2 regions of the Streptomyces sp. NPDC086023 genome follow, and region 2 is predicted to be linked to the other one. Evidence: riboswitches for the same ligand, from Rfam matches in the RefSeq annotation. Region 2 holds a riboswitch; the other holds the start of a gene.
What was found. Region 2 has a riboswitch for thiamine pyrophosphate ahead of thiC (phosphomethylpyrimidine synthase ThiC). Riboswitches for the same ligand answer to the same signal wherever they lie in the genome.
Positions count from the first base shown of each region.

Region 1 (5,358 bases), on a different contig from region 2:
GGCCCGGTAGACGGTGGCCATGCCGCCGACGGCGATGCGGGCATCGACGCGGTAGCGGCCGTCGATCACGCGCCCGACGAGCGGGTCTTCCAGGGTCGTATCCACCAGGGAATTCTACGAGTGGCCCCTCGCCCCCCGGCCCGGGTCCCCGTGGCTTGCGGCACACCTGTGACGTGCCGGTCCCGTGCCGGGTGCAGATGCTTGCCGGGCGCGCGGGACCCCGCGCCCGGCACGGGCCCGGCACCCGGGACGGGATCGGCACCCGGCACGGGCGGTCAGAAGGCCGGGCGTTCCGGGTCGAGGGCGGCACGGCCCTCCACGGGGGACGACGCCTCGGCGAAGTGCCGCCGCGGAATCCGCCCCGCCCGGTACGCCAGCCGCCCGGCGGACACCGCATCCCGCATCGCCCCGGCCATCAGCACCGGCTCCTGCGCCCGCGTCACGGCCGAGGCCAGCATCACCGCGGAGCAGCCCAGCTCCATCGCCAGCGCCGCGTCCGAGGCGGTGCCCGCCCCCGCGTCCAGGATCACCGGCACGCCCGCCCGCTCGGTGATCAGCTGGAAGTTGTGCGGGTTGCGGATGCCGAGCCCGGAGCCGATCGGCGACCCCAGTGGCATGATCGCCGCGCACCCGGCGTCCTCCAGCTTCCGCGCGAGCACCGGGTCGTCGTTCGTGTACGGCAGGACGGTGAACCCGTCGTCCACCAGCACCTCGGCGGCGTCCAGCAGCTCGACCGGATCCGGCAGCAGGGTCCGCTCGTCGGCGACCACCTCCAGCTTGATCCAGTCGGTGCCCAGCGCCTCCCGGGCCAGCCGCGCGGTCAGCACCGCTTCACCGGCCGTGAAGCACCCGGCGGTGTTCGGCAGCACCTGGATCCCCAGCCTGGACAGCACCGAGAGCACCGAGCCCTGCACCGTGGGGTCCAGGCGGCGCATCGCCACCGTGGTCAGCTCGGTGCCGGAGGCGACCAGGGCGCGTTCCAGGACGTCCAGGCTGGGCGCGCCTCCGGTGCCCATGATCAGGCGGGAGGAGAAGGTCCGGCCGCCGAGGGTGAGGAGGTCCGACATGGTCAGCCTCCCTGCACCGCGGTCAGCACCTCGACCCGGTCGCCCTCGCCCAGGGCCGTCGCCGGCCACTGGCCGCGCGGCACCACGGTCTCGTTGACGGCGGCGGCCACCCCGGAGGGGGCCGAGGTCAGGGTGGCGACCAGCGCGTCCAGCGTGGTCCCGGGGGCGACCTCGCGGGGTTCGCCGTTCACGGACACGGTCATACGAGCGACTCCTCACGTACTGCTGCGGGGGAGAAGCGGCGCGGCGTGAACGCGCGTGCCACCTCCGGGAGTTCACCGGTGGCCAGCAGCTCCGCCATCACCTCGCCGGTGAGGGGGGTCAGCAGCACGCCGTTGCGGTAGTGCCCGGTGGCGAGGTGCAGGCCGGGCAGCTCCGTGGGGCCCAGCAGCGGGGCGTTGTCGGGGGAGGCGGGGCGCAGGCCGGCCCGGGTCTCGGTGAGCGGGAGTTCGGTCAGGCCGGGCACCAGCTCGTGGGCGTCGCGGAGGAGTTCGTACACCCCGCCCGCGGTGACGGTGGTGTCCCAGCCCAGTTCCTCGCTGGTCGCCCCGACGACCAGCTCGCCGTTCTCCCGGGGCACGAGGTAGACGTGGCTGCCGCGGACCACCGCGCGGACCGTGCGGGTGAGGAACGGCGCGTACGCTCCCGGCACCGTCAGCCGCAGCACCTGCCCCTTGACGGGCCGGACCGGCGGCACGACCTCCGGCGGCAGGCCGGCCAGCCGTCCGCTGTGGCTGCCCGCGGCCAGTACCACCTGGTCGGCGGAGAGTTCCTCGCCGGTGTCGAGCACGGCGCCCGCGGCGCGGTCGCCGGTGACGGTCAGCCGCTCCGCGGAGGTCTGGTGGAAGAGCACGCCGGCCCGCTCGCAGGCCGCGACCAGAGCGGCGGCCAGCCGCCGCGGGTCCACCTGGTGGTCGCCGTCGACGCGCAGCCCGCCGCGCACCCCGGGTGCCAGCATCGGCTCCAGGCGGCGGCACTCGCGGCCGGTCAGCCACTCCGACTCCAGCCCGCAGCGCCGCTGCAGCGCATGCAGCTCGCGCAGGTGCGTACGGTCGTCCGCGTCCAGCGCCACGGCCAGCGTGCCGCAGGCGCGGTAGCCGATGTCCAGGCCGCCGCTCGCCTCGGTCAACTCCGCCTCGAACTCGGGGTAGCGGGCGGCGGAGGCGAGGTTGAGGCCGAGCAGGGTCTCCTCGCCGTAGTGGAGTTCGGTCACGGCGGCGAGCATCCCGGCCGCCACCTGGGCGGCGCCGCCGCCCGGCCGGGGGTCGGCGAGCGCGGTGCGCAGGCCGCGCCGCGCGGCCCGCCAGGCCGTGACCAGGCCGATGATCCCGCCCCCGATGACGAGGACGTCGGATCCCTTACGAGATGAGTGCATGGGCGTCCAGCCCCTCCCTTCGCCGGCATGACCCGGATCAGGTTCGTACGGTCGGAGGCCGGCCAGCCTCCCTCTCAGCCCGGTCCGCCCGGGCTCCCGCGATAGGTACGGTGGCCAGACTATCCCCCGGCCCCGAGCGCGGGTAAGGCCGCCCGCGAGCACGCCGCGAGCGGCGCTCCGCCCCGGACGGACACCGACTTTCCTGACGATCCGTCAGGTGGTTAGGGTGTGCGGCGTGAGCGATCAGCTGAGTCAGACCCAGGACACGGCGCACGGCGTCGTCATCGTCGGCGCGGGCATGGCGGGCGTGCAGACCGCCGTGGCCCTGCGCGAACAGGGCTGGACGGGACCGGTGACCCTGCTCGGCGCCGAACCCCACCAGCCGTACGACCGGCCGCCGCTCTCCAAGGCGGTGCTGCTCGGCAAGGCCGAGGACTCCGCCTTCGACGTCGACTTCCAGGGGCTCGGCATCGAACTGCGCCTCGGCGTCGAGGTCACCGGGCTGCGCGCCGCCGACCACGAGGTGGACACCTCCGCGGGCCCGGTCCCGTACGCCACCCTGGTCCTCGCCACCGGGGCCGAGCCCCTCACCCTTCCCGGCACCGAGGGCGTGCCGGGCGTCCACCTGCTGCGCACCCTCGACGACGCCGAGCGGCTCAAGCCCGTGATCGCCGAGCGGCACGACATCGTCGTGGTCGGCGCCGGCTGGATCGGCGCGGAGTTCGCCACCGCCGCCCGCGAGGCCGGCTGCGCCGTCACCGTGGTCGAGGCGGCCCCCCGCCCGCTGGCCGGGGCCCTGCCGGCCGAGGTCGCCGAAGCGATGGCCGGCTGGTACGCCGAGGCCGGCGCCCGCCTGCTGACCGGCGCCCGGGTGGCCGAGGTGGCCCCCGGCGCCGTGGTGCTCGCCGACGGCACCGAGCTGCCCGCGGGCGCCGTGGTCGTGGGCATCGGCGCCCGGCCCGCCACCGGCTGGCTCGACGGCTCGGGCATCGACCGCGGCGCGGACGGGTCCGTCACCGCAGACGACCACCTGGCCACCTCGTTGCCCGACGTGTACGCGGTCGGCGACTGCGCCTCCTTCCCCTCGGCGCGCTACGGCGAGCGGCTCGTCGTCCACCACTGGGACAACGCCCTTCAGGGCCCCCGGGTGGTGGCCGCGAACATCCTGGCCGGGCCCGGCGGCGAGGCGCAGGCCTACGACCCGGTCCCGTACTTCTGGTCGGAGCAGTTCGGGCGCTTCGTGCAGTACGCGGGCCACCACGCCGAGGGCGACACGCTGGTCCGGCGCGGGGACCCGGCCGAGGCCGCCTGGTCCGCCTGCTGGCTGCGCGGCGAGGCCCTGGTGGCGGTGCTGGCCGTGGGCCGGCCCCGTGACCTGGCGCAGGGCCGCAAGCTCATCGAGAGCGGGGTCCCGGTGGACCCGGCCCGGGTGGCCGACGCCGCGGCCCCGCTGAAGTCCGCCGCCCGCTGACGCGCGGGGGTGCGGCTCGCCGTACCCCCTCCGGCACCGCCCGGGTACCGGCTGTCGGCCGGGGATGGCAGGCTTGTCCCGTGACCGAGATTGACGCAAAGATCGATGCTCTCGTCCCCGAGTGGCTCTACCTCCCCGACATCGCCGAAATGCTGGACGTTGAGGTGACGCGTATCCGCCAGCTGGTGAAGGAGGGCCAGCTGATCGCGGTGCGCCGCGGTGAGAACCGCGCCCTCCAGGTGCCGGCCGCCTTCATCGACGGCGACAAGGTGGTCAAGGGCCTCTCCGGAACCCTCACGCTGCTGCGGGACGACGGCTTCACCGACGAGGAGATGCTGGAGTGGCTCTTCACGGCGGACCCGACCCTGCCCGGCACCCCGGCACAGGCCCTGAGTGAGAATCGCGGCACGGAAGTGAAGCGCCGCGCCCAGGCGCTCGCAGTCTGATCCGAACCGAACCACCACGCGGTGTACGGGCCCGAGCGGCCCGTGCACCGCCCCACCCGGGGGGTACCTCCATGTCCGTCGACGCCCGCGCCGCCCTGTCCGACGCCCGGCTCTACCTGTGCACGGACGCGCGCAAGCGCCAGGGAGACCTCCCCGAGTTCCTCGACGCCGTCCTCGCGGGCGGGGTCGACGTCGTGCAGCTGCGCGACAAGGGCATGGAGGCCGCCGAGGAGCTGGAGCACCTCCAGGTCTTCGCCGAGGCCGCCCGCCGCCACGGCCGGCTGCTCGCGGTCAACGACCGCGCCGACGTCGCCCATGCCATCGGCTCCGACGTGCTGCACCTCGGGCAGGGGGACATCCCCGTCCCGGCCGCCCGCGCGATCCTGGGCGAAGGGGTGCTGATCGGCCGCTCGTGCCACGCGGAGTCCGAGGTCGCCGCGGCCGCCGCCGAGCCGGGCGTCGACTACTTCTGCACGGGCCCCTGCTGGCCCACCCCCACCAAGCCCGGCCGCCACGCCCCGGGCCTGGACCTGGTCCGGTACGCGGCCTCGCTCGGCCAGGACCGGCCGTGGTTCGCCATCGGAGGCATCGACGCCGGCAACCTGGACGAGGTGCTGGACGCCGGCGCCACCCGGGTGGTCGTGGTCCGTGCGATCACCGAGGCCGACGACCCGGGTGCGGCCGCCGCCGACCTGGCCAAGCGTGTGCGGGCCCGACTCCTCTGAGCGACCGGAACCGTCGGTTCCTCCGGTTCGGGCGGTGCTCAAGGGGCCTCCGGTCCATCGAAGTGTCCAAAAACGTGTCCGAGGGGTGGACACACCTTGGGGTGATCATGGAGTTTGTCTAGCCTGCCCGTATGGCCCTTGGCACCGCTTCCACCAGAACCGACCGTGCGCGCACGGTCCGCGACATGCTCGCGTCCGGTACGTCGTACTCGTTCGAGTTCTGGGCGCCCAAGACGGAGAAGGGCAACCGGAACCTCTGGAACGCCCTCCGCCG
Region 1 is NZ_JBITRX010000001.1:396,794-402,151, forward strand. It holds gene pknB (Stk1 family PASTA domain-containing Ser/Thr kinase) at 1-105, opposite strand, end outside; gene ACIF6F_RS01795 (thiazole synthase) at 276-1,067, opposite strand; gene thiS (sulfur carrier protein ThiS) at 1,070-1,270, opposite strand; gene thiO (glycine oxidase ThiO) at 1,267-2,442, opposite strand; TPP riboswitch at 2,440-2,552, opposite strand; gene ACIF6F_RS01810 (NAD(P)/FAD-dependent oxidoreductase) at 2,741-3,913, shown strand; gene ACIF6F_RS01815 (Rv2175c family DNA-binding protein) at 3,994-4,359, shown strand; gene thiE (thiamine phosphate synthase) at 4,431-5,084, shown strand; gene metF (methylenetetrahydrofolate reductase [NAD(P)H]) at 5,216-5,358, shown strand, end outside.
Region 1: linked by a shared signal. The riboswitch ahead of thiO (glycine oxidase ThiO) and the one ahead of thiC (phosphomethylpyrimidine synthase ThiC) in region 2 are both predicted to bind thiamine pyrophosphate.

Region 2 (5,358 bases):
ATGCGTACGTCAACACTTCGGGCTATCAGACGCCCACCCGAGGGTGTGTTCCCGCCCGCAGACGCAGTAGCACCATCGGCGAGCCGTGGACAACGGCGTCACGAGGGTCACTACGGTCACGGTCCGACGCCGGCCCGGCCGCCCGTACGGCGGCCCGCACACCGTGGACGGGACCCTTGAGCACAGTCTGCCTGAACATGATCGTCAAGAACGAGGCACCGACCATCCGGAAGTGTCTGGAGTCGGTGCGCCCCCTGATCGACACCTGGGTGATCGTCGACACGGGCTCCACGGACGGCACCCAGGACGTGATCCGCGAGTACTTCGCCGACCTCCCGGGCCAGCTGCACGAGCGCCCGTGGCGGGGCTTCGACGGCAGCCGCACGGAGGCCATCGAGCTCGCCCGGGACCGGGCCGACTACCTGCTGTTCATGGACGCCGACGACGAGATGCGCATCGAGCCGGGCTTCCGCATGCCCGAGCTGACCCACGACGCGTACCAGCTGGCGGTGCACCACGGCCCCGTCATCCACTGGCGGCACACGCTCGTCGCGACCCGGCTGCCCTGGCGCTACGTCGGGGTGCTCCACGAGTACCTCGACTGCGGCGGGCCGCACAGCAAGGACGTGCTCGAAGGGATCAGCCTGCTCATCGTCGGCGGTGGCGCCCGGCAGCGGGAGGGCGGCGAGCGGGAGAAGTACCTCCGGGACGCGAAGATCCTGGAGGAGGGGCTCGCCAAGGAACCCTACAACGCGCGGTACGCCTTCTACCTGGCCCAGAGCTGGCGCGACGCCGGCGAGAAGGAGAAGTCCCTGGCCGCCTACGACCACCGCGTGACGATGGGCGGCTGGGTCGAGGAGACGTACCTCGCCCAGGTGTACGCCGCCCGGCTCGCCACCGAGCTGGAGCGGCCGGCAGCCGAGGTCATGGACCGCTACCTGCGCGCGTACGAGAGCCGCCCCACCCGCGCCGAGGCCATCGGCGACCTCGCCCGGCTGTGCCGTCTTGAGGGGCGCTGGCCGCTGGCCCACATGTTCGCCCGCCGTGCCGTGGCCGTCCAACGGCCGGATGACATCCTGTTCGTGGAGTTCGCGTGGCACGACTGGCGCGCGCTCGACGAGCTGGCCGTCGCCGCCTACTGGACCGGCGAGTACCAGGAGTGTCTGGAGTGCTGCGAACGGCTCCTCGGTGAGGGTCTGCTGCCGGAGGATCAGCGCGAACGGGTCACCGCGAACCGCGACTTCGCCCGCGCGAAGCTCGGCTCGGCGTACCAGACCGTCGCCTGAGCGGCGTACGCCCGGTCCCATCCGGAAACGGGACGCCGGACGGGCCCGCGACTCCCCCCATAGGGTCGCGGGTCCGTCCGTGCGGCTGCGGCGGCCGGTGGGTCAGTCGGCCAGCGGCAGGTAGACGCGGTTGCCCGCGGCGGCGAACTCGGCGGACTTCTCCGCCATGCCGGCCTGGATCTCCTCGGCCTTCAGGTCCCCGCCGTGCTCACGCCGGATGTCCTGCGAGATCTTCATGGAGCAGAACTTCGGACCGCACATCGAGCAGAAGTGCGCGGTCTTGGCCGGCTCGGCCGGAAGCGTCTCGTCGTGGAACTCGCGGGCTGTGTCCGGGTCGAGGGCCAGGTTGAACTGGTCCTCCCAGCGGAACTCGAAGCGCGCGTCGGACAGCGCGTCGTCCCACTCCTGGGCACCCGGGTGGCCCTTGGCCAGGTCGGCGGCGTGCGCGGCGATCTTGTAGGTGATCACACCGGTCTTGACGTCGTCCCGGTTCGGCAGGCCCAGGTGCTCCTTGGGTGTGACGTAGCAGAGCATCGCGGTGCCCCACCAGGCGATCATCGCGGCGCCGATGCCCGAGGTGATGTGGTCGTAGGCGGGCGCGACGTCCGTGGTCAGCGGGCCGAGCGTGTAGAACGGCGCCTCCTCGCAGATCTCCTGCTGGAGGTCGATGTTCTCCTTGATCTTGTGCATCGGGACGTGGCCCGGGCCCTCGATCATGGTCTGTACGTTGTGGCGCTTGGCGATCGTGTTCAGCTCGCCCAGCGTCTTCAGCTCGGCGAACTGCGCGGCGTCGTTGGCGTCCGCGATCGAGCCGGGGCGCAGGCCGTCGCCGAGCGAGTACGTGACGTCGTACGCCGCCAGGATCTCGCAGAGCTCCTCGAAGTTCGTGTAGAGGAAGTTCTCCTTGTGGTGCGCGAGGCACCAGGCGGCCATGATCGAGCCGCCGCGCGAGACGATGCCGGTCTTGCGGCGCGCGGTGAGCGGCACGTACGGCAGCAGCACGCCGGCGTGGACGGTCATGTAGTCGACGCCCTGCTCGGCCTGCTCGATGACCGTGTCCTTGTAGATCTCCCAGGTCAGCTCCTCGGCCTTGCCGTCGACCTTCTCCAGGGCCTGGTAGAGGGGCACGGTGCCGATCGGGACGGGGGAGTTGCGCAGCACCCACTCGCGGGTGGTGTGGATGTTGCGGCCGGTGGAGAGGTCCATGACCGTGTCGGCGCCCCAGCGGGTGGCCCAGGTCATCTTCTCCACCTCCTCCTCGATGGAGGAGGTCACGGCGGAGTTGCCGATGTTGGCGTTGACCTTCACCAGGAACTTCTTGCCGATGATCATCGGCTCGATCTCCGGGTGGTTGACGTTCGCCGGGAGCACCGCGCGGCCGGCGGCGATCTCCTCGCGGACGACCTCGGGGGAGACGTTCTCGCGGATCGCGACGTACTCCATCTCCGGGGTGACCTCACCGCGGCGGGCGTACGCGAGCTGCGTGACGGCCTGGCCGTCGCGGCCGCGGCGCGGCAGGCGCGGGCGGCCGGGGAAGACGGCGTCGAGGTTCTTGAGGCCGCCGCGGGGCGAGGTGTGCTTGATGCCGTCGTCCTCGGGGCGCACGGGACGGCCCGCGTACTCCTCGGTGTCGCCGCGGCCGATGATCCAGTTCTCGCGCAGCGGCGGCAGGCCGCGGCGGACGTCGGTCTCGATCTGCGGGTCGGTGTACGGGCCGGACGTGTCGTAGAGCGTCACGTCCTTGCCGTTGGTGAGGTGGACCTGGCGAACCGGCACGCGGATGTCGGGGCGGGAGCCCGCGACGTAGCCCTTGTGCCAGCCCGGCTGGCGCTCGCTCTGGCCGTCCTGGCTGGTGGCAGGCGTGCGTGCATCCTGAATGGTCATGAGACCTATCTCCCTACGCCGGCATTACCCGGTAACAGGTTCGGCGGTCGACGCAGCCTCCTCCCGTACTCGTCGTCTTCGACGCGCGTACGGTGATCAGCGCCCTCTCAGCCCGGTGCTCCGAGCTCCCGCGTTGTGCAAAGGTGCCCCCACGCTAGCGTCATCTGTGGCGCGCTGAACAGTGGGCCCCCTCAACTCTTGCGATGATCGGCCGGTGACCACACCGCCGCAGCCTCCCGTCGACCCCCATGACCACACCGGCCACCCTGGCCCCGCAGAGGGTTACGGCGGGCCGGGCGAGCACGACTTCGGGCACGGAGCGTACGACGCCGGCGGGCACGGGCACGGGCACGGGCACGCAGGGAGCGGCGGGCACGGCGGCGGTCACGGCGGAGACGGCGGCGGGCACTCGCACGGCGGGCACTCGCACGGGCACGGTCCGGCCGCCCCCGTCTCGAAGCACCTGCGCAAGGTCATCGCCGCCGTGCTGATCCCGTTCGCCGCCGCGGTGGTGGTGGGCCTGGTCGTGCTGTGGCCCGGTGGCGCCCCCGCGCACGAGCGCACCGGCGTCGGCTTCGACCGCCAGACGCAGGAGGGGCGGGTCGCCACGCTCCAGCGGGTGGACTGCAAGGAGGTCAACGTCGCCCAGGTGCCGCCCACGGGGGACACCTCCACGCCCGAGGGGCGCGAGGCGCAGCAGCGGCAGACCGGGCAGTGCGCGAAGGCGACCATCGAGGTCACCACCGGTCCCGACAAGGGGCGTACGTTCCTGGAGATCGTCCAGCCGGGCGCGCCCCGGCAGTTGAGCGAGGGTCAGGAAGTCGTGGTCGCGTACGCGCCGGACGCCCCCCGCGACCTCCAGTACTCGGTGGTCGACGTCAACCGTGAGCTGCCTCTGGCGCTGCTCGCCGGCATCTTCGCGCTGGCCGTGGTGCTGGTGGGGCGCATGCGCGGGGTGTTCGCGCTGATCGCGCTCGCCGTCAGCTTCGCCGTACTGGTGCTCTTCATCCTGCCGGCGATCCTCCAGGGGTCGAACCCGCTGGTCGTCGCAGTGGTGGGGGCGAGCGCCATCATGCTGATCGCGCTCTACATGTGCCACGGCGTCACGGCACGCACCTCGGTCGCGGTGCTCGGGACCCTGGTCTCGCTGCTGCTGATCGGCGTGCTCGGGTCCGGATTCATCGGATCGGCGTTCCTGAGCGGGAACACGGACGACAACACGGGTCTGATCCACGGCCTCTACCCGGAGATCGACATGAGCGGCCTGCTGCTGGCAGGTGTGATCATCGGATCCCTGGGTGTGCTCGACGACGTCACCGTCACGCAGACGTCGGCCGTCTGGGAACTGCACGCGGCGGACCCCACGATGGGGCCGCGGGCCTTGTACCGCGCGGCCATCCGGATCGGCCGCGACCACATCGCCTCGGTGGTCAACACGCTGGTGCTCGCCTACGCCGGCGCGGCCCTGCCCCTGCTGCTGCTGTTCTCGATCGCACAGAGCAGTGTGGGCTCCGTGGCCAACAGCGAGCTGGTGGCCGAGGAGATCGTACGGACCCTGGTGGGCTCGATCGGGCTCGTGGCGTCGGTGCCGGTGACGACGGCGCTGGCTGCCCTGGTGGTCTCGGCCGACCGGCCGGTATCCCCGTCCGCCGCTCCGGCCGGGGGACCGGGACGAACCGGCGGACGGGGTCGCCGCCGTAAGCGCTGAGTGACCGTCGTCACGGACGGGACGATCACGGGGTGGGGACCGGGCGGCTCAGCGCGTCGGCACGCTGAGAGCCGCTCGTCGTACGCGTACCGCTCGGGACGCACGCGTACGGGCCGGTTCCCGCCGGCCGTGGTTCAGCCCGCGTTCTGCTCGTTCTGCTGCGTACGCGTGTCGGCAAGGATCTTGTCGAGGGCGTCGTCGAGGTTCTCCTCGAAGTCGCCGAGGTTGCGCTCCTGACCGAGCGGCACCAGCCGGTCGGTCCGGTCGAGGAACGCGACCAGGGGGGCCGCGCTGGCCCGGAACAGGGCCCTGTCGCTGCCGACCTGGAGCCGGATGTGGACATCGGACAGCTCCTCCGGATCGGTGGGGGCGATGTGCACATCGCCGTCACCGCACGGCTTGTTGATGCCGTCGAGAAGCAACTCCCGGCCGAACGCCCAGGTCACGGGCGCGTCGCCGGGAAGGTGGAAGGTCAGGCGA
Region 2 is NZ_JBITRX010000004.1:285,426-290,783, reverse strand. It holds gene ACIF6F_RS10755 (glycosyltransferase) at 177-1,286, shown strand; gene thiC (phosphomethylpyrimidine synthase ThiC) at 1,389-3,170, opposite strand; TPP riboswitch at 3,164-3,312, opposite strand; gene ACIF6F_RS10745 (YibE/F family protein) at 3,352-4,878, shown strand; gene ACIF6F_RS10740 (SsgA family sporulation/cell division regulator) at 5,013-5,358, opposite strand, start outside.